4 regions of the Streptomyces sp. NPDC102279 genome follow, and region 1 is predicted to be linked to each of the others. Evidence: riboswitches for the same ligand, from Rfam matches in the RefSeq annotation. Region 1 holds a riboswitch; each other region holds the start of a gene.

What was found. Region 1 has a riboswitch for cyclic di-AMP ahead of ACIRQH_RS06690 (peptidoglycan DD-metalloendopeptidase family protein). Riboswitches for the same ligand answer to the same signal wherever they lie in the genome.
Positions count from the first base shown of each region.
Region 2: another riboswitch for cyclic di-AMP. It lies ahead of ACIRQH_RS36740 (M23 family metallopeptidase); the one in region 1 lies ahead of ACIRQH_RS06690 (peptidoglycan DD-metalloendopeptidase family protein).
Region 3: another riboswitch for cyclic di-AMP. It lies ahead of ACIRQH_RS06865 (M23 family metallopeptidase); the one in region 1 lies ahead of ACIRQH_RS06690 (peptidoglycan DD-metalloendopeptidase family protein).
Region 4: another riboswitch for cyclic di-AMP. It lies ahead of ACIRQH_RS17860 (C40 family peptidase); the one in region 1 lies ahead of ACIRQH_RS06690 (peptidoglycan DD-metalloendopeptidase family protein).

Region 1 is NZ_JBIWLU010000002.1:729,826-737,003, forward strand. It holds gene ACIRQH_RS06665 (MBL fold metallo-hydrolase) at 1-826, opposite strand, end outside; gene ACIRQH_RS06670 (Glu/Leu/Phe/Val dehydrogenase dimerization domain-containing protein) at 1,175-2,353, shown strand; gene ACIRQH_RS06675 (TetR family transcriptional regulator C-terminal domain-containing protein) at 2,403-3,023, shown strand; gene ACIRQH_RS06680 (hypothetical protein) at 3,103-3,306, shown strand; gene ACIRQH_RS06685 (SGNH/GDSL hydrolase family protein) at 3,388-4,173, opposite strand; gene ACIRQH_RS06690 (peptidoglycan DD-metalloendopeptidase family protein) at 4,456-5,385, opposite strand; cyclic di-AMP (ydaO/yuaA leader) riboswitch at 5,390-5,547, opposite strand; gene ACIRQH_RS06695 (alpha-galactosidase) at 5,848-7,178, opposite strand, start outside.
Region 2 is NZ_JBIWLU010000018.1:125,095-132,272, reverse strand. It holds gene ACIRQH_RS36755 (GNAT family N-acetyltransferase) at 1-252, opposite strand, end outside; gene ACIRQH_RS36750 (HPr family phosphocarrier protein) at 430-711, shown strand; gene ACIRQH_RS36745 (GntR family transcriptional regulator) at 933-1,628, opposite strand; gene ACIRQH_RS36740 (M23 family metallopeptidase) at 1,825-2,589, opposite strand; cyclic di-AMP (ydaO/yuaA leader) riboswitch at 2,602-2,762, opposite strand; gene ACIRQH_RS36735 (M16 family metallopeptidase) at 2,976-4,364, opposite strand; gene ACIRQH_RS36730 (pitrilysin family protein) at 4,361-5,707, opposite strand; gene ACIRQH_RS36725 (DNA topoisomerase (ATP-hydrolyzing) subunit A) at 6,063-7,178, shown strand, end outside.
Region 3 is NZ_JBIWLU010000003.1:21,118-28,295, forward strand. It holds gene ACIRQH_RS06855 (PrsW family intramembrane metalloprotease) at 1-594, shown strand, start outside; gene ACIRQH_RS06860 (aldo/keto reductase) at 658-1,602, opposite strand; gene ACIRQH_RS06865 (M23 family metallopeptidase) at 1,731-2,768, opposite strand; cyclic di-AMP (ydaO/yuaA leader) riboswitch at 2,780-2,937, opposite strand; gene ACIRQH_RS06870 (PP2C family protein-serine/threonine phosphatase) at 3,195-4,421, opposite strand; tRNA gene ACIRQH_RS06875 (tRNA-Met) at 4,625-4,698, opposite strand; gene ACIRQH_RS06880 (dihydrofolate reductase family protein) at 4,843-6,003, opposite strand; gene ACIRQH_RS06885 (MarR family winged helix-turn-helix transcriptional regulator) at 6,070-6,579, shown strand; gene ribA (GTP cyclohydrolase II) at 6,729-7,178, shown strand, end outside.
Region 4 is NZ_JBIWLU010000006.1:498,466-505,643, reverse strand. It holds gene bioB (biotin synthase BioB) at 1-326, opposite strand, end outside; gene ACIRQH_RS17890 (8-amino-7-oxononanoate synthase) at 487-1,611, shown strand; gene ACIRQH_RS17885 (DUF397 domain-containing protein) at 1,624-1,848, opposite strand; gene ACIRQH_RS17880 (helix-turn-helix domain-containing protein) at 1,862-2,719, opposite strand; gene ACIRQH_RS17875 (ATP-binding protein) at 2,931-3,389, shown strand; gene ACIRQH_RS17870 (LysR family transcriptional regulator) at 3,514-4,455, opposite strand; gene ACIRQH_RS17865 (LysE family translocator) at 4,604-5,278, shown strand; gene ACIRQH_RS17860 (C40 family peptidase) at 5,411-5,884, opposite strand; cyclic di-AMP (ydaO/yuaA leader) riboswitch at 5,888-6,086, opposite strand; gene ACIRQH_RS17855 (hypothetical protein) at 6,423-6,728, opposite strand; gene ACIRQH_RS17850 (ATP-dependent Clp protease proteolytic subunit) at 6,736-7,178, opposite strand, start outside.

The sequences.
Region 1 (7,178 bases):
CGATCTGGATCATCGTGGCGTCGAACGGCCCGTGGGCGGCGCCGATGTCCTTGAAGCCCTGGAAGTAGCCCGTGTCACCGCTGTGGTAGATCCGGTGCGCGTCGCCCTCGACGACCCAGGAGGCCCACAGCGTCTGCTGGATGTTGCGCAGTCCGCGGCCGCAGAAGTGCCGGGCCGGCGTGGCCGTCAGGGTGATCCCGCCAACCTTGGCCGACTCGTTCCAGTCCAGCTCGCGCAGCCGGTCCGCGGAGACGCCCCAGCGCTCCAGATGGGCGCCGACGCCGAGCGGGACGGCGAACACCGTGTCCGTGCCGGCCAGGGCCTTGATCGTGGGCATGTCGAGGTGGTCGTAGTGGTCGTGGGAGATCACCACGACGTCGACCGGGCCGAGCGCGGCCAGCGGCAGGGGCACCGGGTGCAGCCGCTTGGGGCCGACGAAGGCGAAGGGGGAACAGCGCTCGCCCCAGACGGGGTCGAAGAGCACGCGGTGCCCGTCGATCTCGGCGAGGACGCTGGAATGCCCCATCCAGGTGAGCCGGAGGCCGGTCGCGGCGGGCCTGGCCAGCTCGGCGACCGTCGTCGGGTGCACGGGGACGGTCCCCGCCGGGGAGCGGTGGAGGCGCTCCTCCTTGCGGAAGTAGACCTTCGCGAACTCCAGCATCGAGCCGTCGGGGCGGGTGCGGGCGGTCTCCGGGTTCTGGAAGACACCGTCCGCGAAGTTCGGTGATCTGTGCATGCGCTCCATGCGCGCACCGCCGGGATCCGCGCCGAAGGCGGCGGGCCGCAGCGAGCGGAGCCCGGAGCTCAGGGTACGGAAACCGGTCACGGGTACCTCCAGAAGGAGTCGGTCAGGCTTTCATTATGGTCGTCGCCTCTGACGGCGCCGCGTCGCCCCGGTCACGACGCGATGTCCGCCCGTCCGGGTCTGTGTCTGGTCAACCCCGGCATGGCCCCGCTTCTTCCGTCCGCGGGGAAGGTTCTCGCCGCCGCAACCCGGCGGGCGGCGCCGCCCGCCCCTCCCGACGCCCGGCCTTTGGGCACCCGAGTGCGTTGACAGGACGACGCACCGGTTTCGATACTGAACCATGGTTCAGTACTGATCCGGGTTTCCCGTACGGAAGCACCGCCCCTTCGCCCGCGCACCACCGTGACAGCCGTTCCCCGAGGAGACCCGATGACCACCCCCCTCATGTCGCTCACCTGGACGGACCACGTCACCGGCCGCCAGGGCTTCCTCGTCGTCGACCGGCTCGTCCGCGGCGTCGCGAGCGGGGGCCTGCGGATGCGGCCGGGCTGCACGCTGGAGGAGGTCACCGGACTCGCCCGGGGGATGACCATGAAGGAGGCGCTGCACTACGACCCGGACGGCCGGTACATCCCGCTGGGCGGCGCCAAGGGCGGCATCGACTGCGATCCCCAGGACCCCCGGGCGTACGACCTGCTCGTGCGCTACCTGCGGGCGATGCGTCCGTACATCGAGTCCTTCTGGACGACCGGCGAGGATCTCGGCCTCTCCCAGGACCTGGTCGACCGGGCGGCCGAGGAGGCCGGGCTCGTCTCGTCCATCCAGGCGGTCTACCCGCTCCTCGACGACGAGACGGCGGCCCGGCGACGGCTCGCGGACGCGTTCGCGGTCGAGGTCGACGGCATCGGCCTCGACGAACTGGCCGGCGGCTGCGGCGTCGCCGAGTCGGTGCTCGCCGCGCTGGACCGGGCGGGGGTCGCGTACGCGGGGACGCGGGTCGCCGTCCAGGGGCTCGGCACGATGGGCGGGGCCACGGCACGGTTCCTCACCCGCGCCGGCCTGAAGGTGGTGGCCGTCGCCGACGTCAAGGGGACCCTCGCGAACCCGGACGGCCTCGACGTCGAGGCGCTGCTCGCGGCACGGGACGCGTACGGGACCGTCGATCGCGCCGCGCTGCGCCCGGGCGACCGTGAACTCCCGGGCGACGCCTGGCTGTCCGCCGACGCGGAGGTGCTGGTGCCCGCCGCGGTCTCGTACGCCGTCGACGCGGCGAACCAGGCTGGAATCAGGGCGCGTTGGGTGGTCGAGGCGGCGAACATGCCGGTCCTGGCGGACGCGGAGGAGCTGCTGGCGGCTCGTGGGGTCGTCGTCCTGCCGGACGTGGTGGTCAACTCCGGTACGAACGCCTGGTGGTGGTGGACGCTCTTCGGCGACATCGGCTCCGACGCGGACGAGGCGTTCGCCCACATCCGCCGATCCATGCGCGCCCTGATCGACCAGACGCTCGCCCGCGCGGAGGCCGACGGGACGACACCGCGGGCCGCCGCACACGCCATCGTCACCGACCGGCTGCCGGTCATCGCGGAGCGGTTCGGCTGGTACCGATGACGCGAACTCGTGTCCGACCACAGGGGGCGGGGCTGTGTAGGGTTGCCGCGTGGCGAGAGTGCGGTTGAGCGTGGCGGAGCGGCGCGAGGAGTTGCTGCGGGCCGCCGTGGAACAGATCGAGGCGCGGGGCGTGGCGGCGGTACGGATCGCCGACGTGGCCTCGTCCCTCGGCGTCAGCAACGCGCTCGTCCTCTACCACTTCTCGACGAAGGAGAAGCTGGTCGCGGCGGCGTTCACCTACGCGGCCGAGGACGACCTCGCCCACCTGCGCAAACTGCTCGGCCGCCGCACGACCGCGCTGCGGCGTCTGCGGACCGCCGTCCGCTGGTACGCCCCCACCGGCCAGGCCAAGGGCTGGCGCCTGTGGATCGAGGGCTGGGCGGCCGCACTGCGCGAGCCGGCTCTGCTGGAGGTCACCCGCGACCTCGACCGCCAGTGGAAGGCGGCCCTCAGCGAAGTGATCGCCGAGGGCGTCGCCGCGGGCGAGTTCCACTGCCCCGACCCGTTCGGCGCGGCCCTGCGCCTCACCGCTCTCCTCGACGGCCTGGCCGTCCAGATGACCGCCTACGGCGGCACGGTCTCCCGAGCCCGGACCCAGCAATGGGCGGACGAGGCCCTGGCCCGCGAACTGGGCCTGGAGAGGGCCGAGTTGGTGGCGGGGGTGCGGTAGCGCCCAGAAACGGGCCTGTTCCCACGCGTCCGCACTCGCTGACGTCGAGTCGTCGGACGCACGCATCCCGGGGGCTCTCGTGGTCATCACGAAGTACGCCTTCGACGCAAAGCTGCACCCCGAGGGCACGGTGGGGAGGCGGGGCGGCTGTTCGTGGCACGGCGTGAACGCCTGTGCGGAGCATCCGACCAGCAGCTACGAGACGCCGAACGGGATGATGGCCGCGTGTCCGCGCGCCGAGCGCCAGATCGAAGATCTCTACGGGCGGCCAACACGTCGTTGACCAGGTACACCGTCGGAGTCCGCCGACAAGTCGGCCCCGGGCCCGAAGGGCCCGGGGCGCGGTGAACGGGGTGGTTCCCGGTCAGGCAACCGACTCGATGCGTGTCTTGATGTCGTCCGGGGAGAGCGCGCCCTTGGCGGCCACGTGATCTCCGGAGGACTCGCCGCGCAGGCGTCGGCCGATCCACGGGACGAGGTACTCGCGGGCCCAGTGGATGTTGTCGCGCCGCACCTCGAAGGTGCCGCGCGGCGGCAGCGGCGGCCAGGGCTGGTCCGGGTCCGCCGGCACCTCGAGGCCGAGCACCTGCCCGGCGCGCAGCGCCACCCGGGTGTGCCCCTCGGGCGAGAGGTGCAGCCGGTCACCGTCCCAGGCGCGGCGGTCCTGGATCGTCTTGAGGGACCACAGGTCGAGGACCGGACAGCCGTAGCGGTCTGCGATGGCCCGCACATGGCCGTTGTACGTGGCGATCTTGCCGCGCAGATGCTTGAGCACGGGCACGCCGCGGGTGTCGAAGCCGGTGGTCACCATGACCTTGCCGACGGCCGAGGTGAGGTCGGCGACGGCTCGCTCGAAGCGCTCCGCGACCTCGTCGGGGTCGGTGCCGGGCCGGATGATGTCGTTGCCGCCCGCGGAGAAGGAGACCAGGTCGGGGCCGAGCTCCTTGGCGCGCACGAGTTGGGTCTCGATGATCTGGTCGAGCAGTCTGCCGCGCACTGCGAGGTTGGTGTAGTCGAAGTCGCCCTCGGGTCGCCGGTCCGCCAGCAGAACCGCGAAGCGGTCCGCCCAACCGACGAAGGCCCCGTCGGGCCCCAGGTCGCCGACGCCCTCGGTGAAGCTGTCCCCCACCGCCACGTACGACCTGATCACTGATCTGTCGTCACTCTTCGAATCGTCTGCCACGTCGGCCCATGATTCACCTCCGGATGTGAGCTACGCGACCGTAGGGAAGGGTTGACGGCCGGTGAGATAAGCCACTCGTCAAGTGTTGGTCAACCGTGGAATAAGGCTCTCGTCAGGGCTGTTGGCGCTGCCACCGCGATGGGGGCCCCGGCGGACACGGCAACACACCGAAGGCCGGACCCCGGGGATCGTGGGGTCCGGCCTTCGGAGGCTGGCCTGCCGTCAGGAGCAGGTCGGGCGGAGGTGGCGTCAGCCGACGGCGACACCGTGCGAGCGCAGGTACGCGACCGGGTCGATGTCCGAGCCGTAGTCGGGCGTGGTGCGGATCTCGAAGTGCAGGTGCGGTCCGGTGACGTTGCCGGTCGCGCCGGAGAGGCCGATCTGCTGGCCCTCGGTCACGGCCTGGCCCGCCGAGACGGACAGGGACGACATGTGGGCGTACTGCGAGTACCGGCCGTCGGCGTGCTGGATGACGACCTGGTTGCCGTAGGCGCCGCCCCAGCCGGCGGAGACGACGGTGCCCGCGGCGATGGACTTGATGGTGGTGCCGGTCGGGACGACGAAGTCCGTGCCCGTGTGGTATCCGCTGGACCACATGCTGCCCGCCACCTTGTAGTTGGTGCCGATGGTGGCGCCGTCCACGGGGAGGGTGTAGCCCGAACTGTTGGTGGTGGCGGCCGTCTTGGTGGCGGTGCTCGCCGTGTCGGCCTTCTCGGCCGCGGGCTTCGCGGCGGCGGGCTTCGCAGCGGCGGGCTTCGCGGCGGCCGGCTTGGCGGCCGAGGGCTTCGCCGGGGCGGAGGCCTGCGGGGCGGAGGCCTTCGCGCCGAGGGACAGCTTCAGACCGGGGTGGATCAGCGACGGGTCGCTGCCGATGGCGGAGCGGTTGTCCGAGTAGATCTTCTTCCAGCCGCCGCTGACGTGCTGGGCGTCGGCGATCTTGGCGAGATAGTCGCCGGCCTTCACCGCGTACGTCTTCGACGTGCCTGCCTTCGCGGCGGCCGGGGCGACGGTCGCGGACTTCTCCGTGTGCTGCGTGACCGCGGAGGCCGGGGTGGCGGCGTGGGCGCCGGTGGCTCCCAGCAGCGGCAGCGCGAGTGCGGCGCCACCGGTTCCTGCCACGGCGATCGAGCGGGTGAAACGCAGGGACTTGGGACGGCGGTGCTTACCCTTCGCGGGCATGGCGTTTTCCTCTCCGGCGCCTGCGAGGTGAGCTGTCGGGTGCGGGCTGGAGATGCCCGGCCACGCGGCTGCATGGCTGTACCCCTAGCCTGTTCCGGAGACCGGACCAGGCGCGGAACCTGTGGGTCCCCCGCTCCTGCCGTGTACGGGTGAGTGCGGATTCCGGGCGGCGGCAGGATTGGGCGTCCGTCCGGATTGAGGCAGAACGTAAGCGAGATGCGAGCGCGCCGACAACTGTGTGCGGATTCTGTGTGCTCGCCTTTCTTGATCCATGCGGAATTCACCGTCACCCTCCGTGGAATGACGATCTTTCCGGGTTTTCAATCCGCCCGGAAACAAAGGCCGGTTACGAAATCCCGACGGCAACACATCGTCACGAATATGACGCTGCTCACGCGACCCGACTCACGTCGCCTTATTCCAGGGCCAGTTGCAATGAAGGCGCCATTTCGGACAGAACAGTCAGATGCGACGCAGGCGGATAACCGTCGCATCGAGATCGCCTCGCAGTCCGGCGTCCAGGCCGTGGTGCAGCAGCACCGCGCCACGGTGCACTTCGCCCGTTTCGACCCATTCGTACAAGCCCGCCGGGTCGAGCCCGCGCAACCTGACCGGGGCGGGCCGCACTCCGTGGTGCTGCGCCTGGAGCCAGGCGAGGACCACGGCCTCGTCGCCGAGCACGTACTGGACGGCGCTCAGGCCGCTCTCCGGGGGTCGCAGCCGGTAGAGGTCGCCCTGCTGCACGACCGGCCGGATCTCCTTGTACAGCTCGACCCAGTCCCGCGCCTCCGCCAGTTCCTCCGCGCTCCACCGGGTGAGATCGCCGCCGACGCCGAGGACCCCGGCCATGGCGCTCACGAAGCGGAAGCGCAGCGAGCTGACCCGGCCGTTGAGCAGGCTGTTCGGGCTGTCCGTGACCCAGGCGGCCATGACGCGGGCCGGATGGATCTGGCTGAAGCCGTGCTGGATGGCGAGCCGGTCGAGCGGGTCGGTGTTGTCGGAGGTCCACACCTGGTCGGTACGGGCCATGACACCGAGATCGATCCGGCCGCCGCCACCGGAGCACGACTCGAAGGCGACGCCGGGGTGCGCCGCGCGCAGCCGGTCGAGGAGGGCGTAGAAGGCCTCGACGTGGGCCACCCAGAGCTTCTGCGGATAGCGCTCGCCGGGCCAGCCCGCGTCCGTGAAGGAGCGGTTGAAGTCCCATTTCACGTAGTCGATCGGCGCGCCGGAGAGGAGGGTGTCGAGCCGCCCCCAGAGGTACTCCTGAACGTCCGGCCGAGCGAGGTTCAGTACGAGTTGATTGCGGAATTCCGTCCTGGTTCGCCCCGACTGGTACTGCACCCAGTCGGGATGCGCGCGGTAGAGGTCGCTGTCGGGGTTGACCATCTCGGGCTCGACCCAGATGCCGAACTCCATGCCGAGGGCGTGCACGTCGTCGGCGAGCGGCTTGAGCCCGGAGGGGAAGCGGTCCGGGTTGGGCGTCCAGTCCCCGAGTCCGGCGTGGGCGTCGGTGCGGGCCCCGAACCAGCCGTCGTCGACCACGAACAGCTCGACGCCCATCGCGGACGCGCGCCGGGCGAGCGCCCGCTGCTGCTCCTCCGAGATGTCGAAGGTGGTGGCCTCCCAGGAATTGAACAGCACCGGCCGGTCCCGCTCCGCGTCCGGGACGACGTACGTCCTCTGGTACGCGTGCCACGCCCGGCTCGCGCCGCCGAACCCGCCGTCGCTCCACAGCCCGGCGAAGACGGGCGTCGTGAAGGTCTCCCCCGGCCCGAGGCTCAGCAGCCCGG
Region 2 (7,178 bases), on a different contig from region 1:
AGTCGCCGCGAGACCCACCCGGTCGACGAAGTCGTGGTGCGTGAAACGGTGGACGTCCTTGGCGGACAGCCGGGGGTAGGGCGCGAAGAAGCGGTAGTACTTCGACTCGTCCGACACCTGCTCGTAGAAGCTGACCAGGCGCTCCGCGTCGTCGACCGTGATGGGTCTGACGCGGGCGGTGCCGCCGTCGCGCAGCACCACGTCGGCCTCCCAGTGCGCGGGGTACTCGTGCCGGTCCGACGGGGTCTGCATGCGCCCCAGAGTACGGCTCGCGTACGACAAGGGCGCGAGGCAGTCTGTGGGGTACGAAGGTCCCGCCGGGGCCGCGGTGGGACGCTGCTCGCGGGCGGGGAGCAGGGCCGTCCGGGCACGCTTCACGATATGGGACACTGGTCTAGACAACCCTGAACAGCTGAAGGGCAGCATCACATGGCTGAGCGCCGCGTCAACGTCGGCTGGGCTGAGGGCCTCCACGCCCGCCCCGCTTCCATCTTCGTCCGGGCCACCACGGCTTCCGGCGTCCCCGTGACGATCGCCAAGGCCGACGGCAACCCCGTCAACGCGGCCTCCATGCTGGCGGTCCTCGGTCTGGGCGCCCAGGGCGGCGAGGAGATCGTCCTCGCGTCGGACGCCGAGGGCGCGGACGCCGCCCTCGACCGTCTGGCGAAGCTGGTCGCCGAGGGGCTCGACGAGCTCCCCGAGACCGTCTGAGCCCGCGAGGCACTCGGACATCACACGGCTGAGCCGCGTCACCCCTCGCCGGGGGCGCGGCTCAGCCGTTTCCGTACGCCGTCCCGGAATTCACGACGACACGTCCGGATCACATACGGCGCGAACGAAAAGAACGCGTGCCCGAAATTCCGGGCACGCGAATAAAACGGCAGCGGAAATAGAGCCCCGCCGAATAACCTTCTTTGTATACGGCGCCCGTGTTAATGACGCTGGCCCAACATGTTTACGGGATGTTGCGAAGTCCTCACACGGTCCTGCCGGTCACCGCCGGCGGGAAATCGCAGTCGGTGCGCCACCGTCGCGCGCTCCGCGTGCAGAGCAGTGATCGCGCGGGCCCTCTCGCCGTCCCCGCGGGCGACCGCGTCCACGATGCCGCCGTGCTCCGCCCAGGACTCCGCGGGGTTGGCCGGCGCCTCGACCACGTACATCCAGGCGATCTTGTGCCGCAGCTGGGACAGCGTCGACGTCAGCGCGGGGCTGCCCGAGGCCTGTGCGAGCGTCTCGTGGAACCAGCCGCCCAGCGAGCGCAGATCCTCGCTGTTGCCCCGCCTGGAGCGCTCCTGCCCCAGCCTGACCAGCCCTCGGAGCACCTTGAGGTGGGCCTCCGTACGGCGCTGCGCGGCGCGCGCGGCACCCAGCGGCTCCAGCAGCATGCGCATCTCCAGGAGATCCGCGCCCTCCTGCTCGCTGGGCTCGGCCACACAGGCCCCCGCGTGCCGCCGGGTGACCACGAAGCCCTCGGCCTCCAGGGTGCGCAGGGCCTCGCGCACGGGGACGCGCGAGACGCCGTAGCGCCGCGCGAGCAGTTCCTCGGTGAGCCGGCCGCCACGCTCGTAGACGCCCGCGACGATGTCGTCGCGGATCGCCGTGCATACCGAGTGCGCCGGAATACGCATGACCGGACCTCCGCTTAATCCCCGCGAAACGCCATCGATTGACGCTTGTTCAGTGACTCTATTGCAGGAAGCCTTAATTTCCGATGGGGGGCCTGAATCCATGGATATTTTTTGGACAGACGGCCTCCGGAAACGACGATGCCCCGACTCGGTGAGCCGGGGCAACGAAAACGGTGGAGAAGCCGCGAAGCGGTCGTCAGACGTTCACGCCGTGCGAACGGAGGTACGCGACGGGGTCCATGTCGGAGCCGTACTCCGCGGTGGTGCGCGCCTCGAAGTGGAGGTGCGGTCCCGTGGTGTTGCCGGTCGAGCCGGAGATCGCGATCTGCTGGCCCGGGGTGACCGTCTGGCCCACCGAGACACCGATGGACGACAGGTGCCCGTACATGGTGTACGTGCCGTCGTGCATCTTGATCACTACTTGATTCCCGTAGGCGCCGCCCCAGCCGGCCGTGACGACGGTACCGGCGCCGACGGTGTGCACCGAGGTGCCCGACGCCGCGTGGAAGTCGACACCGGTGTGGCTGCCGGACGACCAGAGGCTGCCGCCGGTCTTGTAGCCGGTGGAGACGTACGAGCCGGTGATCGGCATGACGAAGGTGTTGAGGCGCTTGCGCTCGGCGGCGCGGGCGGCGCGCTCCTTGGCCTCGCGGGCCTTCGCCGCCTGCTCGGCGGCCTTCTTGCGCGCGGCCTGTTCGGCCTTCTCCCGCGCGGCGGCCACGTCGGCGGCGTGCTGCTGGGCGTCGGCCTGCGCGTCGATCTGCTCGGCGACGGAGTCACCGATGGTGATGGCCTGGTTCAGCCCGGTCTGTTCGGCGGACGGTTCGGCGGCGAACGCGGGTGCCGCGAGGGTTCCGAGGACACCGGTGGTGGTGAGGGCCGCGACGCCGACGGCGTTCTTCGTGGTGCGCTGCACGCGGCTCGGACGACGATGCTTCCCGGTGCCACAGGTGAACGCCATGTAAGGGCTGATCCTTTCCTTCCTTCTCGCCTACCGGGTTAGCTGACGGGTTCGGAGCAGGAAGGTCTCCTACGGACCCCCTCCGGGGAGGGCGTCCGATTCACCCCAGGGACTACGTGTGGGTCCCCGGCTCCCCTGGCTCGCGCCATGCGGGGACTCGGCGATGACTGTCCGGTGCCGCGGGCGCGGCGCACTGCCTGACGAACAGCCGCACTGACGCTAAACGCGACCTCTTTCGAACAACAAACGGATCACGTTTTTTGTAGCGCATCCCACAGCACAGAAGGCAACGTCCGTACCAATACGGACATCTTGGGGGTGATGTCCGCGTAAAAGAGGGCCCCGGTGACTCTTCAGTCACCAGGGCCCATCTCGGTCACACGGCCCTACTCGGCTGTGACCACGGTGACTTCACCGATGCCGAGGGCCCTGACCGGCTCCTCGATCTGTGCGGCGTCGCCCACCAGGACGGTCACCAGACGGTCCGTCGGGAAGGCGCTGACGGCGGCCGCGGTGGCCTCCACCGTGCCGGTGGCGGCCAGTTGCTGATAGAGCGTCGACTGGTAGTCGTCCGGCAGGTACTGCTCGACCTGGTCGGCGAGCGTGCCCGCGACGGCCGCGGCGGTCTCGAACTTGAGGGGCGCCACGCCCACCAGGTTCTGCACGGCGACGTCGCGCTCCGCGTCGGTCAGTCCATCGGCCGCGAGGGTGCGGAGCACCTTCCACAGGTCATCGAGCGCCGGGCCGGTGTTCGGGGTGTCCACCGAGCCGCTGATGGCGAGCATCGCGGCACCGGTGCCGTCCGGCGCGGAACGCAGGACCTGGCCGAACGCCCGCACCCCGTACGTATAGCCCTTCTCCTCGCGCAGGACACGGTCCAGGCGCGAGGTGAGGGTGCCGCCGAGGCAGTAGGTGCCGAGCACCTGGGCCGGCCACACACGGTCGTGCCGGTCGGCGCCGACCCGCCCGATCAGCAGCTGCGTCTGGACGGCGCCGGGGCGGTCCACGATGATCACCCGGCCCGTGTCGTCGGCGTTCACCGGCGGCACCGGGCGCGGCTCGGCGGTCGAGCCGGTCCAGGAGCCGAGGGTGTCACCGAGCAGCGCGTCCACGTCCACGTCGGTGAGGTCGCCGACCACCACGGCGGTGGCCGTCGCGGGACGTACGTGCTTCTCGTAGAAGGACCGCACGGCCGCGGAGTCGATCTTCTCGACGGTCTCCTCGGTGCCCTGACGCGGGCGCGACATGCGCGCCGTCGCCGGGAACAGCTGCCGGGAGAGCTCCTTGGCCGCGCGGCGGCCCGGGTTGGCCGTCTCGTGCGGGATCTCGTCGAGCCGGTTGCGCACCAGGCGCTCGATCTCGCTGTCCGCGAAGGCCGGTGCGCGCAGGGCGTCGGCGAGCAGGCCGAGGCCCTTGGGCAGACGCGAGACGGGCACTTCGAGGGACAGCCGGACACCGGGGTGGTCGGCGTGCGCGTCGAGCGTGGCGCCGCAGCGCTCCAGTTCGGCGGCGAAGTCCTCGGCCGAGTGCTTGTCCGTGCCCTCGGAGAAGGCGCGGGCCATGATCGTGGCGAGGCCGTCCAAGCCCGCGGGCTCGGCCTCCAGCGGCGCGGCGAGGATCACCTCGACGGCGACGACCTGCTGGCCGGGGCGGTGGCAGCGCAGGACGGTCAGGCCGTTGTCCAGGGTGCCGCGCTCCGGGGCGGGGAACGCCCACGGCTTCGGCCGGCCGGCCTGGGGCTGCGGATGGAAGTCCATGGTGGCGAGCTCGGTCACTTCGCCGCCTCCTCGTCGGTGTCGTCAGCGGCGTCGGTGGCTTCGGGGGCGGTGGGCTCGTAGACGAGCACGGCACGGTTGTCGGGACGCAGGCGGGCCTTGGCGACCTCCTGGACCTCCTCGGCGGTGACCTCCAGGACGCGCTGTACGGCGGTCAGGGCGAGCTGCGGGTCGCCGAACAGGACGGCGTACCGGCACAGTTCGTCCGCCCGGCCCGCGACCGTGCCGAGGCGGTCCAGCCACTCGCGCTCCAACTGGGCCTGCGCGCGCTCCATTTCCTCGGCCGTCGGACCCTCCTCGGCGAACCGGGCGAGCTCCTCGTCGACGGCGGCCTCGATGACCGGGACCTCGACGTCACCGGACGTCTTCACGTCCAGCCACCCCAGGGAGGGCGCGCCGGCGAGCCGCAGCAGGCCGAAGCCGGCGGCGACGGCGGTGCGGTCACGGCGTACGAGCCGGTTGTAGAGCCGGGAGGACTCGCCGCCGCCGAGGACGGTGAGGGCCAGGTCGGCCGCGTCGCACGCGCGCGTGCCGTCCTCCGGGAGGCGGTAGGCGGCCATCAGGGCGCGCGCCGGGACCTCTTCCTCGACGACCTCGCGCAGCTGCTCGCCGATCGTCTCGGGCAGCGAGCCGTCACGCGGGGCGGGCTTGCCGTCGTGTCCGATCACGGAGCCGAAGTACTTCTCGACCCAGGCGAGCGTCTGCTCCGGGTCGATGTCGCCGACGACCGACAGAACCGCGTTGTTGGGCGCGTAGTACGTGCGGAAGAACGCGCGGGCGTCCTCCAGGGTCGCCGCGTCCAGGTCCGCCATCGACCCGATCGGGGTGTGGTGGTACGGGTGGCCCTCGGGGTACGCGAGCGAGGTCAGCTTCTCGAACGCTGTGCCGTACGGAACGTTGTCGTAACGCTGGCGGCGCTCGTTCTTCACGACGTCGCGCTGGTTCTCCATGGACTCGTCGTCCAGCGCGGCGAGCAGCGATCCCATGCGGTCGGCCTCCAGCCAGAGCGCGAGCTCCAGCTGGTGGGTGGGCATGGTCTCGAAGTAGTTGGTGCGCTCGAAACTCGTCGTGCCGTTGAGCGAGCCACCAGCGCCCTGGACGAGTTCGAAGTGCCCGTTTCCGTGGACCTGCTTGGAGCCCTGGAACATCAGGTGCTCGAAGAGGTGGGCGAGCCCGGTCCGGCCCTTGACCTCGTGGCGCGAGCCGACGTCGTACCAGAGGCACACCGCCGCGACCGGGGTCAGATGGTCCTCGGAGAGCACCACACGCAGGCCGTTGGCCAGGCGGTGCTCGGTCGCTGTCAGGCCGCCGGAGCCTGCCTCAGCTGTGGCCGTGTGACCCATGGGCATGTACGTCCCTTCGATCGCGGAACTGCGTCATTCCTGTCGGTCCTGCCACTGTATGCAAGCGTGTGGACGCCTGGCGAAGTTCCCGCACCTCGTACGCCGAGAGCGAGAACCGCGAGCGCCCCTCGCACGCCCCCGAGAACCTTCCGGACACGGGGGCGGGGTGGGTGCGGCAGGGGTCAGGCGGCGGCCACGACGACGTCTCGGGAACGGTCGTGACAGGGGCCTCGGGGCGCTCCGGGAGGCCGCTACGGACGGGTCGCGGTCCGCGTTGTCAGCGGGGCGGTCCACAATGGTGCGCGTCAGAACCCGTTCATGCCCCGGCAGAGACTGTGAAGGAGCCGCAGCAGCGATGGCCCGCCGCAGCACGAAGACCCCGCCGCCCGACGACTCGTACGAGGAGAAGATCCTCGACATCGACGTCGTGGACGAGATGCAGGGCTCCTTCCTCGAATACGCGTACTCGGTCATCTACTCGCGAGCCCTGCCGGACGCCCGCGACGGCCTCAAGCCGGTACACCGTCGCATCGTGTACCAGATGAACGAGATGGGCCTGCGCCCCGACCGCGGCTACGTGAAGTGTGCCCGCGTCGTCGGCGAGGTCATGGGTAAGCTCCACCCGCACGGAGACGCGTCGATCTACGACGCCTTGGTGCGACTCGCGCAGCCCTTCTCCATGCGCGTGCCCCTGGTCGACGGCCACGGCAACTTCGGCTCGCTCGGCAACGACGACCCGCCGGCCGCGATGCGTTACACCGAGGCCCGGATGGCCGACGCGACGTCGTTGATGACCGAGTCGATCGACGAGGACACGGTCGACTTCACGCCCAACTACGACGGCCAGGAGCGGGAGCCGGTGGCCCTTCCGGCCGCCTTCCCGAACCTCCTGGTCAACGGATCGTCGGGCATCGCCGTCGGTATGGCCACCAACATGCCGCCGCACAACCTCGGCGAGGTCATCGCGGCCGCCCGGCACCTCATCCGGTACCCGGGGGCCGACCTCGAGACCCTGATGAAGCACGTCCCGGGCCCCGACCTGCCCACCGGCGGCCGGATCGTCGGCCTCTCCGGGATCAGAGACGCCTACGAGACGGGCCGCGGCACCTTCAAGATCCGCGCCACGGTGTCGGTGGAGGACGTCACGGCCCGCCGCAAGGGCCTCGTCGTCACCGAACTGCCCTTCACCGTCGGCCCGGAGAAGGTGATCGCCAAGATCAAGGACCTGGTCGGCGCGAAGAAGCTCCAGGGCATCGCCGACGTGAAGGACCTCACCGACCGTGCCCACGGTCTGCGTCTGGTCATCGAGATCAAGAACGGCTTCGTGCCGGAGGCGGTCCTCGAGCAGCTCTACAAGCTGACGCCGATGGAGGAGTCCTTCGGTATCAACAACGTGGCCCTGGTGGACGGCCAGCCGCTCACGCTCGGCCTCAAGGAACTGCTGGAGGTCTACCTCGACCACCGGTTCACC
Region 3 (7,178 bases), on a different contig from region 1:
CTGGTCCCGTTCGCCGGACTGCTGCTCGCGATGGGCATGCACTCGGTGTGGAACAGCTCGTCGGACTTCGGGGAGTACGGCTTCTTCGCGGTCTACGCGGCCTTCATGGTGCCGGCGTTCGGGCTGCTGACCTGGCTGGTCGTCTGGACCCGGCAGCGCGAGCTGCGCATCGTGCGCACGGAACTGCCCGCGTACACCACCGCGGGCTGGCTGGGCGCTGCCGAGCCCTACGTCCTCGGCTCGATGCGGGCCCGACGGCTCGCCCGCGAGTACGCCGGCCATCACTGGGGGAAGGCCGCGGCCCGCTCGGTCGCCGAGTACGAGGCCTACGCCACCTCGCTGGCGTTCCTGCGCCACCGGGGGCGCCGGGGCCGCGCGGGCGCCGACTTCGTCGTACGGGAACGCGAGCTGCTGCACGAGCTGTGGCGCCGCAGGGAGATCGCCCGCCCCTCCCTCGCCTACGCGGCCCGCGCCACCTCCCCGATACCCGCGCCGCCCCCCTGGCCGGCGCACGGCTACGGGTACGCCGCCCCACCGGTCCAGCCGTACGCGCCGCCGGTGCCGTATCCGGCGTACAACCCCTACCGTTCGTAGCCCCCGCCCCCCGCGGGACGGCACCTCGCCGGTACGGGGGCCGGGGTTCGGTTCACGCGCGGGTCACGCCGACGCCTGGGTCAGGCGTGACAGTTCCGCCTCCGTCAGCGACAGGTCCGCGACACCCAGCAGGGCCGGGAGCTGCTCCACCGTCCGGGCGGAGGCGATCGGCGCGGCGACGGTCGGCTGGGCGGCGAGCCAGGCGAGGGCGACGGTCGGAACGGCCGCGTTGTGGGCCTCGGCGATCTCGTCGAGCGCGGTGAGGACCCGCTGTCCGCGTTCCGTCTCCAGGTGCTTGGACGCACCCGCGGCACGGGGCGAGTCGACGGTCGTGCCCGGACGGTACTTGCCGGTGAGGAAGCCGGCGGCGAGCGCGGAGTAGGGGACGGCGGCCAGTCCGGCGCGGGAGGCGACATCCCGCAGGGCGCCCTCGTAGGTGTCGCGCGAGACCAGGTTGTACTGCGGCTGGAGCGCGACGTAGCGGGCGAGGCCCTCGCGGTCGGAGAACTCCAGGGACTCCTGGAGCCGCTCCGGGGAGATGTTGGACGCGGCGATGTGCCGCACCTTGCCGGCCGTCACCAGCTCGTCGAGGGCGCCGATGATCTCGTCGACCGGCACCTCGGTCTTGTCGAAGTGGGTGTAGTAGAGGTCGATGTGGTCCGTGCCCAGGCGGCGCAGCGACGCGTCGGCGGCGGCCTTGATGTTGGCGCCGGAGAGCCCCGGGAAGGCCGGGTGCTGGCTGACCTTGGTGGCGACGACGAAGTCCGCACGGTTGCCGCGGGCCTTCAGCCACGTGCCGATGATCGACTCGGACTCGCCGCCCTCGTTGCCGTCGACCCACGACGAGTACGAGTCGGCCGTGTCGAGGAAGTTGCCGCCGGCGGCCGCGTAGGCGTCGAGGACGGCGAAGGACCGGGTCTCGTCCGCCGTCCAGCCGAAGACGTTGCCGCCCAGCGAGAGCGGGAAGACCTCGAGGTCGGAGGAGCCGAGCTTGCGAAGAGAAGTCATGGGGTGATTCAACGCCCGCACAGGATGCCTGTATTCCACATGCATCCCGCGCGCCCCGGTCCTCCCGCCGAAACGGCCGGTCGCAGGAGTCCCCCGCGAGCCGGCCGCCGGTCAGCAGTCCGTACGGATCAGGGGTTGAGGCCCTTGCCCTGGAGCCACGCCATCGGGTCGATGCCGGTGGCGGCACCGCCGGGGTGGACCTCCAGGTGGAGGTGCGGCCCGGTGACGTTGCCCGTCGCGCCCACGCGGCCGATGACGTCGCCGGTGGCGACCTTCTGGCCGACGCTGACGCTGATCGACGACTGGTGGCAGAACCACAGCTCGGTGCCGTCGTCGAGGGTGAGGATCGTGCGGTAGCCGTACGATCCGGCCCAGCCCGCCTCGGTGACGGTGGCGCTGTGGATGGCCTTGATCAGCGTGCCGGTGGGCGCCGCGAAGTCGAGACCCGTGTGGTAGCCGGACGACCACAGGGCACCGGCCTCACCGAAGCGCGAGGTCAGGGTGTACGAGGAGGTCGGCAGCGAGTAGCTCTTGGCGAGCTTGGCGAGACGCTCGGCCTCGGCCTTCGCCTTGGCCTCCTCCTCCGCCTTCTTCTTCGCGGCGTCCGCCTTGGCCTTCGCGTCGTCCTGCTGCTTGGTGGCGAGCGCGGTGGCCTGCTTCGCGGCGGCTGTCTCGGCGGCCTCCTGGGTGGCGCTGTCGGCCTGGTTCTGCTGCGACTCGGCCTGCTGCATGATGCGGGCCCGCAGGGCCTCACCGGCGTCCGTGGTGCCCTGGGCGGTGTCGGCGGTGGTCAGTCCCGCGCCGGTGAGCGGAGTCGTGGAGCCCTTGGGGGCCTCGGCGCCGTCGCTGATCAGGGCCTTGGCCGAGTGGGTGACCGAGGACAGGTCGGGCAGCGAGATCGAGACCGGCGCCTTGCCGGGCGCCGCGGTGGCCATGCCACCGGCGCCGACTGCGGCGATGACGCCTACACCGAGGACCGTGGAGCTGCGGGCGAGTCCTCCGCCGCGCTGCTTTCCCACGCGGTGCCGGCCACGAACGGGACGGACGGAATCCTCGGTGGGGTTCCACTCCTCCCAGGGTCCCTCGTCCTTGCCGTAGGCGAAGCCGAAGGACTGTGTGTCATTCGGCGCGAACGAGGTTGGCTGAGCAGGCCGGTTGGACGCCACGTGGGCGCACTCCTTTCCTTCCTTCTCGCCTACCGGGTTAGCTGACGGGTTCGGAGCAGGAAGGTCTCCTACGCGCGTATACCCACCGTGCTGCCACGGCGGAATACGCTCGATTCACCCCAAGTTGGTGGTTCCCCGGTTCCCTTGCGGGATTCGGCGCATGCGCACGGAGCCATCTCTTGTGACGGCTGGGACGACCGCGCTGCGTTATCGAACGTTAATAGACCTGGCCACCTGATTCCAAGCTGTTCAGACTGATCATTAACGCTTTTTGGCCAGGACTTTGGGGTCATGGGCGATGAAAAACGGGCGAGTTGGCCTCATCCCGTCGACACGGATTCATTTGACGGTACGTCAGTCGTTATGCGGAGGGACACGCTTCGGTCACCCCTCGTGACAACGATCAAGAAAGGCCTCCGCGGACGGTCAGCCGCGCCGGACGGCGAGCAGCGCCATGTCGTCGCTGAGGGCGCCGCCCGTGTGCCGCCGGACCTCGTCGGCGAGGGTGTTCAGCAGCGCGTCGGGCCCTGGGAAGACCCGCCCGGCCAGCCGCGCGGCCGGATCGTAGAACTCCCCGCGCACGTCCCGGGCCTCGGACAGCCCGTCGGTGTGGAGCAGCAGGATCGCGCCGTGCGGAAAACGGGCCGGCACCGCCCGGTCGGGTGTGCCGCCCAGGTCGCTCATCCCCAGGGGCAGCGCGGCGGGCCCGCCGGTGAGCGGGAGGAGGGTGCCGTCGGGATGCAGCATCAGGGGCGGCGGATGCCCCCGGTTGACGACGCGGACGATCTCCTCGTCGTGCGGGATCTCCGCGAGGACGGCAGTGGTGAACCCCTCGACGGCGTCGAGGTTGTCGCGCCGGGTGCCCTCGCGCTTCAGTGCCCGCTCCAGCCGCTGCGCGACCGCCTCCAGGGTCGCCTCCTGCTCCGCCGCCTCCCGGAACGCGCCGATGACCACGGCGACGGCGGCGACCGCCGTCATCCCCTTGCCGCGTACGTCCCCGACGACCAGCCGCACGCCGTACGGGGTGTCCTGCACCGCGTACAGGTCCCCGCCGATGAACGCGTCCGCCTGGGCCGCCTCGTAGCGCGCGGCGACGTCGAGGCCGTCGATCCGCGCCTGGGGTTCGGGCAGCACGGCCCGCTGCGCGAACTCGGCGATCTCCCAGACGGAGTCGAGCCGCTCGTCGCTGCGCCGGACGAGGATGTTGATGAGGATGCCCAGGACGGCCGCCGTGGCGACGGTGACGACCTCGGTGACCGCGTCGATCCGCAGGACGATGCCGAGGCGCAGGTGCACGAGGATCAGCGCGCCGACGGCGGCGGCGCCGGTGAGGACGGTGCCGCGCAGCGAGTAGAGGGGCGCGGCGATCAGGGTGGCGGCCGTGAAGAGGGGGGCTGCGGTGAACTCGCCCGGCGTGAAGTAGTCGTAGAAGGTCCCGCCGATGACCAGCAGCACGGGCAGGGCTCGCACGAGGGCGCGCACGGAGGAGATACGGCCCGTACGCCATCGCGCCGGACCGGTTCCGGCATCGCCCGCGGGTCCGGACGCACCCGAAGCACCGGAGACCCCCGTCGCCCGCGGATCACCGAGGGGCGGGCGGTCGGCCCGGTCGTCGAGTTCTCCGGTCCGCTCCTCACCTCCTGGCTGACCCACACGTCCAGCAGACCCGGAGCAGGGGCGGCGGGCGACCGGTGTGGCCCGACCGAGGGATTCCGCCGCTCTTCGGGGTGAGCCCGGGAACGGCACGGCGCGGCACAGCGGCACAGCGGCAGAGGCAAAGGAGACCGCGAAAGGGAGCCCGTACCAACACCAAGGGCCGGAACTCGTGAATCCGAGTTCCGGCCCTTGGCCTTCAGTAGCGGGGACAGGATTTGAACCTGCGACCTCTGGGTTATGAGCCCAGCGAGCTACCGAGCTGCTCCACCCCGCGTCGTTAAAACCAGTGTACGCCATCCGCGGGACCCTCAGAACACGCTCCGCTTCCACATGCCGTCCACCGGGCGGGCGACGCGTCGCCCGCCCCTCCGCGTCGGCCCACGAGCGGCCCCAAGCGACCGCGGCCGTGCGGGTTCCCTCAGGCCGTTCGGTGCTCGGCCCCGTCCAGCAGATGGCGGTTGGGCGCCTTGGCGATCTCCTCGTACTCGGGCAGGAGGACGACGTCGGCGCCCGCAGCGGCGAGGAGCCCGTTGCCGTCGGCATCGGTGACGAAGGTGTCGGGCTCGCGCCAGGCGGTGACGACCCGCCGTACGCCGGCGTCGAGGATGAGCCGGGCGCAGGGTGCGGGCCGGGAGGCACGGCGGGCGCACGGCTCCAGGCTGCTGTAGACGGTGGCGGCGGGCAGCCGCGGGTCGGCCGGGTCGATCTTGGCGAGGGCGGCCTCCTCGGCGTGCACCACGGGGTCGTCGCCCTCGCGGGAGTGGCCGCGGGCCAGCTCAGTCCCGTCGGCCGCGACGACCACGGCGCCCACACTGAACGCGGTCTCCGAGGGCGGGCAGGAGGCCGCCAGCTCGCAGGCGAGGGCCAGCCACCGCCGGTCGGCGGCGGAGGCGGTCCGGCCGGTGCCGGGCGCGGTGGGGACGTAGCGGATGAGGACGACGTCCCCGACGGGCCGGGTCTCGACGAGCCGCATACGGCCGGGGGGATAGGCCCCGGTCCCGAACAGTCGCGGCGCGTCCGGCTGCCCGACGAAGAGCGGCGCGACGGCGAGCTGCAGTTCGTCGGCGAGTCCCTCCCGTACGAGCTGGGTGTGGACCCGTCCGCCGCCCTCGACCATCAGACGGCGTACGCCCCGGACGTCGTGCAGATGCTCCAGCAGCACACGCCAGTCCAGCTCGGGTCCGGTCGGGACGATGTCGACGCCGGGCAGGCCGTGCAGCAGGCCGGCGGCCCGCCGGGCGCCCTCGTCGGTCGAGTAGACGGCCTTCTCGCCGCCCGTGTGCCAGAACTGCGCCTCCGGGTCGAGGTCGCCCGAGCCGCTGACGGTCACCTTCAGCGGATACTCCGGACGCCCGTCGGCGACGCGGGCCGCGCGGCGTTCGGCGGAGTTGACCAGCAGCCGGGGGTTGTCGGCGCGCAGGGTGCCGGCGCCGACCAGGATCGCGTCGCAGGACGCCCGCACCTCGTCGACCCGGTCGAAGTCGGCCGGGCCCGAGAGGAGCAGCCGCTCGGGCCCGGTGTCGTCCAGGAAGCCGTCGAGGGAGACGGCGGCGGACAACAGGACGTGGGGACGGGGCATCGGGGCGTTTCCTCCGGTCGCACTCACACAGTGGTTCAAGTTTTAAACAATACCTAGACTGGTCTCATGACGACCCGCTGGCTCTCCCCCGCCGAACAGCGCGCCTGGCGCTCGTACATCTCCGCGAGCTCCCTCCTGGAGGACACCATCGACCGCGGACTCCAGGCCGAGGCGGGCATGTCCCACCTTTACTACTCCATCCTGGCCAGGTTGTCCGAGGCGCCCGAGCGACGGCTGCGGATGACGGAGCTGGCCGAGACGCTGAAGATCACGCGCAGCCGTCTGACGTACGCCGTGACGCGGCTGGAGAAGGACGGCACCGTACGCCGCGAGGGCTGCCCGACCGACCGGCGCGGCCACGTGGCCGTGCTCACCGACGAGGGCATGGATCTCGTGGAGCGGACCGCGCCCGGGCACGTCGCGACGGTCCGGGCGGCGGTCTTCGACCGGCTGACCGCCGAGCAGGTGGGCCAGCTGGAGGAGATCTGCGGGGCCATCACCCGGGCGATCCAGGACGAGGACTCGGCGGCGCGCGGGGAAGATCTGCCGTGGCGACGGCGTTCCTGTTCGTCGTGAGGGACGCCGGAGACGGCGCGTGGACGACGCGCAACCCGTTGCTTGAACTTTGAAGCAGATGTAGTGTCTCGTCCCGGACGGTGTGCTTCAAATCTGAAGCACAATCCGCAGGCGCCGTCCCGTACGAACCCGCTGGACGGAGACACAACATGCGCGACCACCCCACCGCCACGGTGCGCACCCGCGTCCGCGTGCCCCTGCGCTTCGGCGACGGCTACTCCGTCGACGCGGACCTGGTCACCTTCCACGGCCTCGTCGACGGCAAGGAACACCTGGCCGTCGTCCTCGGCGACCCCGGCACGAACCCGCTGGTGCGACTGCACTCGGAGTGCCTGACCGGCGACGTCTTCGGCTCGGCCCGGTGCGACTGCGGACCGCAGCTGCGCGAGGCGGTGGAACAGATCGCGGACCGCGGCGGCGTCCTGCTGTACCTGCGCCAGGAGGGCCGCGGCATCGGCCTCTACAACAAGCTCGACGCGTACGCCCTCCAGGACGAGGGCCTCGACACGTACGCCGCCAACGCCGCCCTCGGCCTCCCCGAGGACGACCGCGACTACACGGCCGCCGCCCAGATGCTCCAGGCCCTCGGCATCGACACG
Region 4 (7,178 bases), on a different contig from region 1:
CACACCCGCTTGGCGCCCCCGGCGAGCCCCGCCGCCGCGGCACGGGAGGCCTCGTCGGGCTTCAGCCAGCTGTACTTCAGGATCCCGGCCCGGGAGCCGAGACGCTGCGAGCAGTACGAGCAGTCCTCCGGGCACAGGCCCGACTTCAGGTTGACCAGATAGTTCAGTTTCACCCGTCGGCCGAACCAGCGACGGCGTACCTTGCCGGCCGCGGCCACCACGTCCAGCACGTCGTCGTCGGACGTGGCCAGTACGGCCAGCGCCTCCTCGCGGGTCGGCAGCTCGCGCCGAAGCCCCTTGTCCACCAGCGTGTTCAGCAGGTCCATGAGGTCCGATCCTGGCGTATACGACCGGCCCCGGCCAAGGAGAGATCGGACAACAGAGTGGGTTCGACGTGTGGGTATTGCCACATCCTGGGCGGCTGGTCCGGCCGCTAGGGTCTGTGCACTGCCTACAAAACACCCGTCACGACGGTCCGGAGGACACATGGCGTTCGGCTGGATCGACGAGCAGGCCGCGGCGCGCCGCGCCGCCGGTCTCGTACGGACCCTGCGCCCGCGCCCCGCCGACTCGCCGCTGCTCGATCTCGCGAGCAACGACTACCTCGGTCTGGCCCGCCATCCGCGGATCACGGCCGCCGCCGCGGAGGCGGCGCGCACCTGGGGCGGCGGCGCGACCGGTTCCCGGCTCGTCACCGGGACCACCGAACTCCACACCGAACTGGAACGCGAGCTGGCCGACTTCTGCGGCTTCGAGTCCGCACTCGTCCTCTCCTCCGGCTACGCGGCCAACCTCGCCGCCGTCACCGCCCTCGCCCCGCACGGCTCGCTCGTCGTCTCGGACGCGGGCAACCACGCCTCGCTGATCGACGGCTGCCGGCTCGCCCGCGGCACCACCCAGGTCGTGGGGCACGCGGACCCCGCCGGTGTGCGCAAGGCGCTCGGCACTCACGAGGGCCCGGCCGTCGCCGTCTCCGACACGGTGTTCTCGGTGGACGGGGACGCGGCACCGCTCACCGAACTGGCCCTCGCCTGCCGGGAGTACGGGGCCGGACTGATCCTCGACGACGCGCACGGGCTCGGTGTCCTCGGCGACGGAGGCCGGGGTGCCCCGCACGCGGCGGGGCTCGCCGGGAACCCGGACGTCGTCGTGACGGTCACGCTGTCCAAGTCGCTCGGCAGCCAGGGCGGAGCCGTCCTCGGCCCGGCGGCGGTCATCGACCACCTCGTCAACGCGGCCCGCACCTTCATCTTCGACACCGGCCTCGCGCCGGCGGCGGTGGGAGCGGCGCTGGCCGCGCTGCGACTGCTGCGCAGTGAACCGGACCGGGCGGCGAGGGCGCGCGCGGTGGCCACGGCGCTGCACACCCGGCTGACCGCTGAAGGGCTGTCGGCGGTACGGCCGGACGCCGCCGTCGTCTCCGTGAGGGCACCGTCCCCCGAACGGGCCCTCAGCTGGGCCGCCGACTGCCGCGAGGCGGGCCTCGCCGTCGGCTGCTTCCGTCCCCCGTCGGTGCCCGACGGCGTGTCGCGGCTGCGGCTGACGGCCCGCGCGGACCTCTCCGAGGAGCAGATCGAGCACGCGGTGGACGTGATCAGCCGCAACCGGTGAACCGGCCCGCGGTCAGGCCAGGCCGGTGATGAACCCCTCCCAGGCGGAAGGGGCGAACAGCAGGGCGGGGCCTGCCGGATTCTTGGAATCGCGTACCGCGACCGACCCGGACCACGGTCCGGAGCCGGGGCGCGCCGTCTCGACGCAGTTGTTCATTCCCGTGCTGCGGCTGCTGCGCAGCCATCGCACGTCGCGCAGTGAAGTGCTGGAGGGTACGTACCGAGGCGATGCAGACAATGGGGGTGCCTCCTTACGCGCCGTCACCTATCCCGGCGATGTAGTCCAACGAGTCCTCGGGCGAAAGGGCGTGGAACTGAAGGGTGTTGAAGGCCTCCGTATAGGCCTGAAGGTCTTCTTTCCGTTCGAGGTAGAGGCTACTCGTCAAGTGGTCGAGAACAACCACATCCAGATCAGTTGTGTTCGGAAATGAGAAGATAACGAAAGGCCCGGTGATCCCGATGTGTGCTCCGGCGGCGAACGGCAGCACTTGGAGCCGGACTTGGGGGAGTGCCGCGGCCTCGCACAGCCGGCTCAGCTGGCGTGCCATCACCTCGGGGCCGCCCACCTCCCTTCGGAGCACCGCCTCGTCGAGCACGGCGCACAACTCCAGCGGGGGATCGGCGCGCAGCACGTCCTGCCGGGCCAGCCGGACCTCGACCAAGGTGTCGAGCTTGCTCTCCTCCAGCCCGTCCACGGCGGCCCGCGTCACCGCGCGGGCGTAGTCGGGCGTCTGCAACAGGCCCGGTACGACGGACGTCTCCAGGGTGCGCATCCCACTCGCGCCCGACTCCAGACTGATGAAGTCGCGGTATGCCGGCGGCAGCACTCCCCGGTACGCGTGCCACCAGTGGTGCCGGCCGTTGCCCTCGGATCCCGCCAACACGACCAGAAGCTCGCGTAGTTCGGGTTCACCGACACCGTATGCGTCCAACAGGCGCTCCACGTCGGCCGGTTTCACCCCGCTGGTACCGGTCTCGATGCGGCTCACCTTCGACTGGTGCCAGCCGAGCAGGCGGGCCGCCTGGCCGCTCGTGAGACCCGTGCCCGCGCGCAGGGCGCGCAGTTCGGCACCGAGCTTGCGGCGGCGCACCGCGGGACCGTGCTGCATGGCCGTTCTCCTTACTCCTTCCAAGCCGCCCGAATACGCTCTGCCGACGCAGAGTTCACCGCATCGAGCGACAGATATATGCATTACTCGGTGGATCGCACCCGCGACCGGCCCGCTAATGGCAGTCTGGCGCAAGCACCAGTCCGGGACCGTACTCGAACCATCCGCTCCGTGTCGGACTCCGGTCCCGTGGGAAAGGGACGACCTCGCCATGGCAGATCACCAGGAAGCAGCCGTCACCCTGCCGAGCGAAGCCGTCTCGGTTTCCGTGGCCCGTAAATTCGTCGCGGAAGTGCTGGCCGAATGGGGCCTGCCGGGCGACGCCGAAGTCGGTGAGACCGTCCGCCTGATCGTGTCCGAACTGGCCACCAACGCCGTTCAGCACACCTTCGGGCAGTCGCCCACCTTCACGGTCGACGTGTGCCTCGACCGGGAGGAGCGCCTGCGGATCGGCGTCACCGACAGCCATCCGCGCTTCCCGAAGCGACTGCCCGCGGCGGTCCAGCAGGACAACGGCCGCGGCATGGTGATCATCCGCTGGCTCGCCAACGAGTGCGGCGGCAGACTGAGCGTCCGCGCCACCCGCGAGGGCGGCAAGACGGTCTCCATCGAACTCCCCTGGACGGTACCGGTCCAGCGGGTCGCGGCCGGGGGGCCACCCGAGGCATAGAGCCACCGCGCGGACCCCGTCTCCGGCCGGACGCGCGGCAGTCGGGCGGACAGGCATCCGGACCCGCACGGCGCGACGGGCGAGCGAAACCCGGGTGCGACGAGTGGCCGGGACGCGTGCGGACCTACGCCTGCGGACGGTTGCCGTACGGGTGTCCGCGGCCGACGCGACCGAACGCGCCGCGCAGCAGGGCGCGGAACGCGTCGGCGGCGGGTGTGGTCCCGTCGGCGCGGTGGACGACCGAGATCGTGCGGCGCAGGTCTCCCGGGTCGAGCAGCCGCGTCCCCACCGGAGTCGCGGCGGTCGACGCCACCATCTCCGGCACGACCGCGACCCCGAGCCCGGCGCTGACCAGCGCGCACACCAGGGCGTAGCCCGGCGTCTCGACGAGCACGGCGGGAGTGGCACCGGCCCGGGCGAGAGCGGCCTCCACGGCCTGCCGCGGTGGGTGGTCCGGCGCCATGCTGATCAGCGGCTGGCCCGCCAGGTCCGCGAGGGGCAGCCGCCCCGAACCGGCCGCGAGCACGTGCCCGGGAGCGGTCACCAGGACCAACTCCTCGACCAGGACGGGCTCGACGGCGACGGACGAGGGCAGCGGGACACGCGGTGCGGGCTCGTAGGTGTGCGTGAGTGCCAGGTCCACCTCGCCGGACGCGACCGCCGCGATCCCGTGCGGAGGTTCGTAGTCGGCGACCGCCAGTTCCACGTCCGGATGGGCCCGGCGGAACGCGCTGAGCACCGGCGGCAGCAGATGGATGCCCGCCGTCTGGAAGGTGCCGAGCCGCAGTGTCCCGCCCGACAGGCCCGCCAACCGGGCGAGTTCGTGCCGGGCCAGCTCCATCTCGTCGAGCACCCGCCGGGCCCGCGCCACCAGCAGCTCGCCGGCGCCGGTGAGCCGCGTCCCGCGGTGCGAGCGCACCAGCAGCGTGGCCCCCGCCTCCCGTTCCAGCTTCGCCACCTGCTGGGAGAGCGCGGGCGGCGTGTATCCGAGCCGTTCGGCGGCCCGGGTGATCGAGCCCGCCTCGGCCACCGCCACCAGCGCGGCCAGTCGCGTCGGGTCGTACATGTGCCGCTCTCCCGTACCCAGAGGCCTCTTCCGTACCGAAGGGGAGGGGTCTGTGGATGACCTCTCCCCGCGGTCTAAACGAATGCTTAAGGCAATCCCAGGATATTCGACATACCTGCTGAAGGCCCGCGCGGGTGAACCTGGGGCCATGGACGCACAGCTCTTCGCCTTCACCGGAGTCGCCGCCGGCATGGTCGCCATGCCCGGGGCCGACTTCACCGTCGTCGTACGCAACGCCCTCGTCTCGCGACGGGCCGGAGTCGCGTGCGCCCTCGGCATCGCGGGCGGCCTGCTCCTGCACACGGCGCTGGCCGTCGCCGGGGTCGCCGCGGTCCTGACGGCCGTTCCGGCGCTGTTCCGGACGCTCCAGCTGCTCGGCGGCGCCTACGTGCTGTACCTGGGCCTGCGTACCGTGCACGCGCTGGGGCGGCCGCGCGGGGCCGACGGGACGGGTACGCCCTCGACGGACGACGGGGCGGGGCCGGGCGCGGGTGCGAGTGGGGCGGCGCCGGCCGGACCGGCCGCTCGACCGCTGCGGCAGGGCTTCGTCACCAACGCACTCAACCCGAAGGCGCCGATCACCTTTCTCAGCCTGCTGCCGCAGTTCGTGCCGTCGGGCAGCCCCGCGATGCCGCGGACGCTGCTCCTGGCGCTGATCGTGGTCGTGCTGGCCCTGGTGTGGTTCCCGGTGGTCGCGCTGCTCGTGGACCGGCTGGGACGGTGGCTGCGCCGGCCGCGTGCCGCACGCGCCGTGGAGGCCGTCACCGGCGGTGCGCTCACCGTGCTCGGCCTCGTGCTGCTCCTGGAGCCGCTGAGGGGCTGAGAGGGCGCCGCCGGAGGGCGGAGGGGACGGTCACCGGCCGTCCGGCGCACGGTCGGCCAGGGGGCACGCCGACGAGGCTGCCGGACGGAGGTGTTCCCTGGGCGGCGGCCCCCGCCGCCGCCCAGGGGCAGGTCAGCTGACCCGCCCGTACCAGACGCTCCGTGTCCAGATCTTCTGGAGCTTCACCACTTCCCCGGTCTTCGGGGAGTGCCAGATCTTTCCCTTCCCGGCGTAGATGCCGACGTGGTACACGCTCCGGCCCGAGTGGAAGAACACGAGGTCCCCGGCCTTGCGATGCGAGGCGGAGACGTGGTGTGTCTTGTTGTACTGCGCCGCGGCCGTTCGAGGCAGCTTCTTGCCCGCCTTCTTGAACGAGTAGAGCGTGAGCCCGGAGCAGTCGAAGCGGTGCGGTCCCGTGGCGCCGTACTTGTACGGGGCGCCGTGCTTCGAGGCCGCGACCTGGAGTGCCTTCGTCGCGGTCGTGGCCGCCTGGGCGTCGGGTGCGACACCAGGGACCACGAGGCTGCCGCCGACGGCGGCGATGGTGAGGGCCGAGGCCGTACCGGCCCTGGTCCACAGCGACGGGACACGATTGAGCGCAGTCATGCGCAACCCTTCGTCAGCCGCCTGTGAAGGATGACCTGTCGGATTCGGGCTGGCGAAGTTGCCCGGCCGCTGCTGCGGCTTCACCCCAAGGACCGCCGGGAATGCTGCTCCGGCGGACCGTCGTGCTGGGTCCTCCACTCCTGCCGATCCACTTCTGTCGACCGGGCATCCGGGCGGCGGCAGGACTCGGCGTCCGCCCGGACCGCCCCGCCGCTGTGGCGGGGGCTTGTCGTCGGAAGGGATCTTCACCCATGAACGGCGGAAAATCCGAGCGGAACCGGTGTTTTGTGGGCTTACTCACCACTCACCCGTTCGGGTGGACACCCCTCTGTTCGAAGGGGTGTTGGGGACACGGGCGACCCCCGCACCTGCACCGGAACCCCTCATTCCGCCTTTCTGTCCTCCGTGTTGCGCAAGTCGGAGGGGTCCAAGAAAGGACTGATTCCTACGCCATCAGGGGGTACACCATCTGGTGCGTTTGAGTCGCGGCGCGGACGGTCCGGCGACGCGGTGCGCGCCGGACCCGGCTGCGGGTGCCTCAACTGCCGGACGCGGGCGGGATCGTGACCCGGGCGGTCCGCCGCTCACCGTCCAGCACGCGCAGCGCCTGAGCCAGGGTCGGCGCGTGCACCTCGCTCTCGCCCCGCTGGTGCATGAGCGCGAGCGCGTCCCGCAGGGCCGTCGCCTTGGCGACCAGTGCCTGGGCGGCGCGCAGCCCCCGGTAGGTGTCGCCGGGGTGGGCCGGGTTGATCCGGCCCACCAGGTCGACCACGTCCAGATAGCGGTCGATCAGCTCGGCCTCCGCGCGGGTCAGCGCGGGCAGCGGAGGGAGGTCGGGGATCATCGGCCGCTCACCTCGCGCCGGGTGCGCCGGCCGAGGCCCCGCGGCTCGGCACGATCCGGTCGACGAACCCGTACTCCAGAGCCGCGGGCGCGTCGAGGAGCAGATCCCGCCCGATGTCCGCGGTCACCCGCTCGGGGCTCTGCCCGGTGTGCCGTACGAGCATCTCCTCCAGGGCCGTGCGGGTGCGTGTCAACTCCTCGGCGTGGACGATCAGATCGCTCGCCCGTCCGTGGACCGGGTCCGCAACCGACGGCTGGTGGACGAGGACCCGCGCCCCGGGGAGTGCGAGCCGCTTGCCGGGGGTGCCGGCCGCCAGCAGGACGGCCGCGGCCGACGCCGCCTGGCCCAGGCAGACCGTCCGCACGTCGCAGGTGACGAAGCGCATGGTGTCGTAGACGGCGGTCATGGCGCCGAACGAGCCGCCGGGCGAGTTGATGTACAGCGAGATGT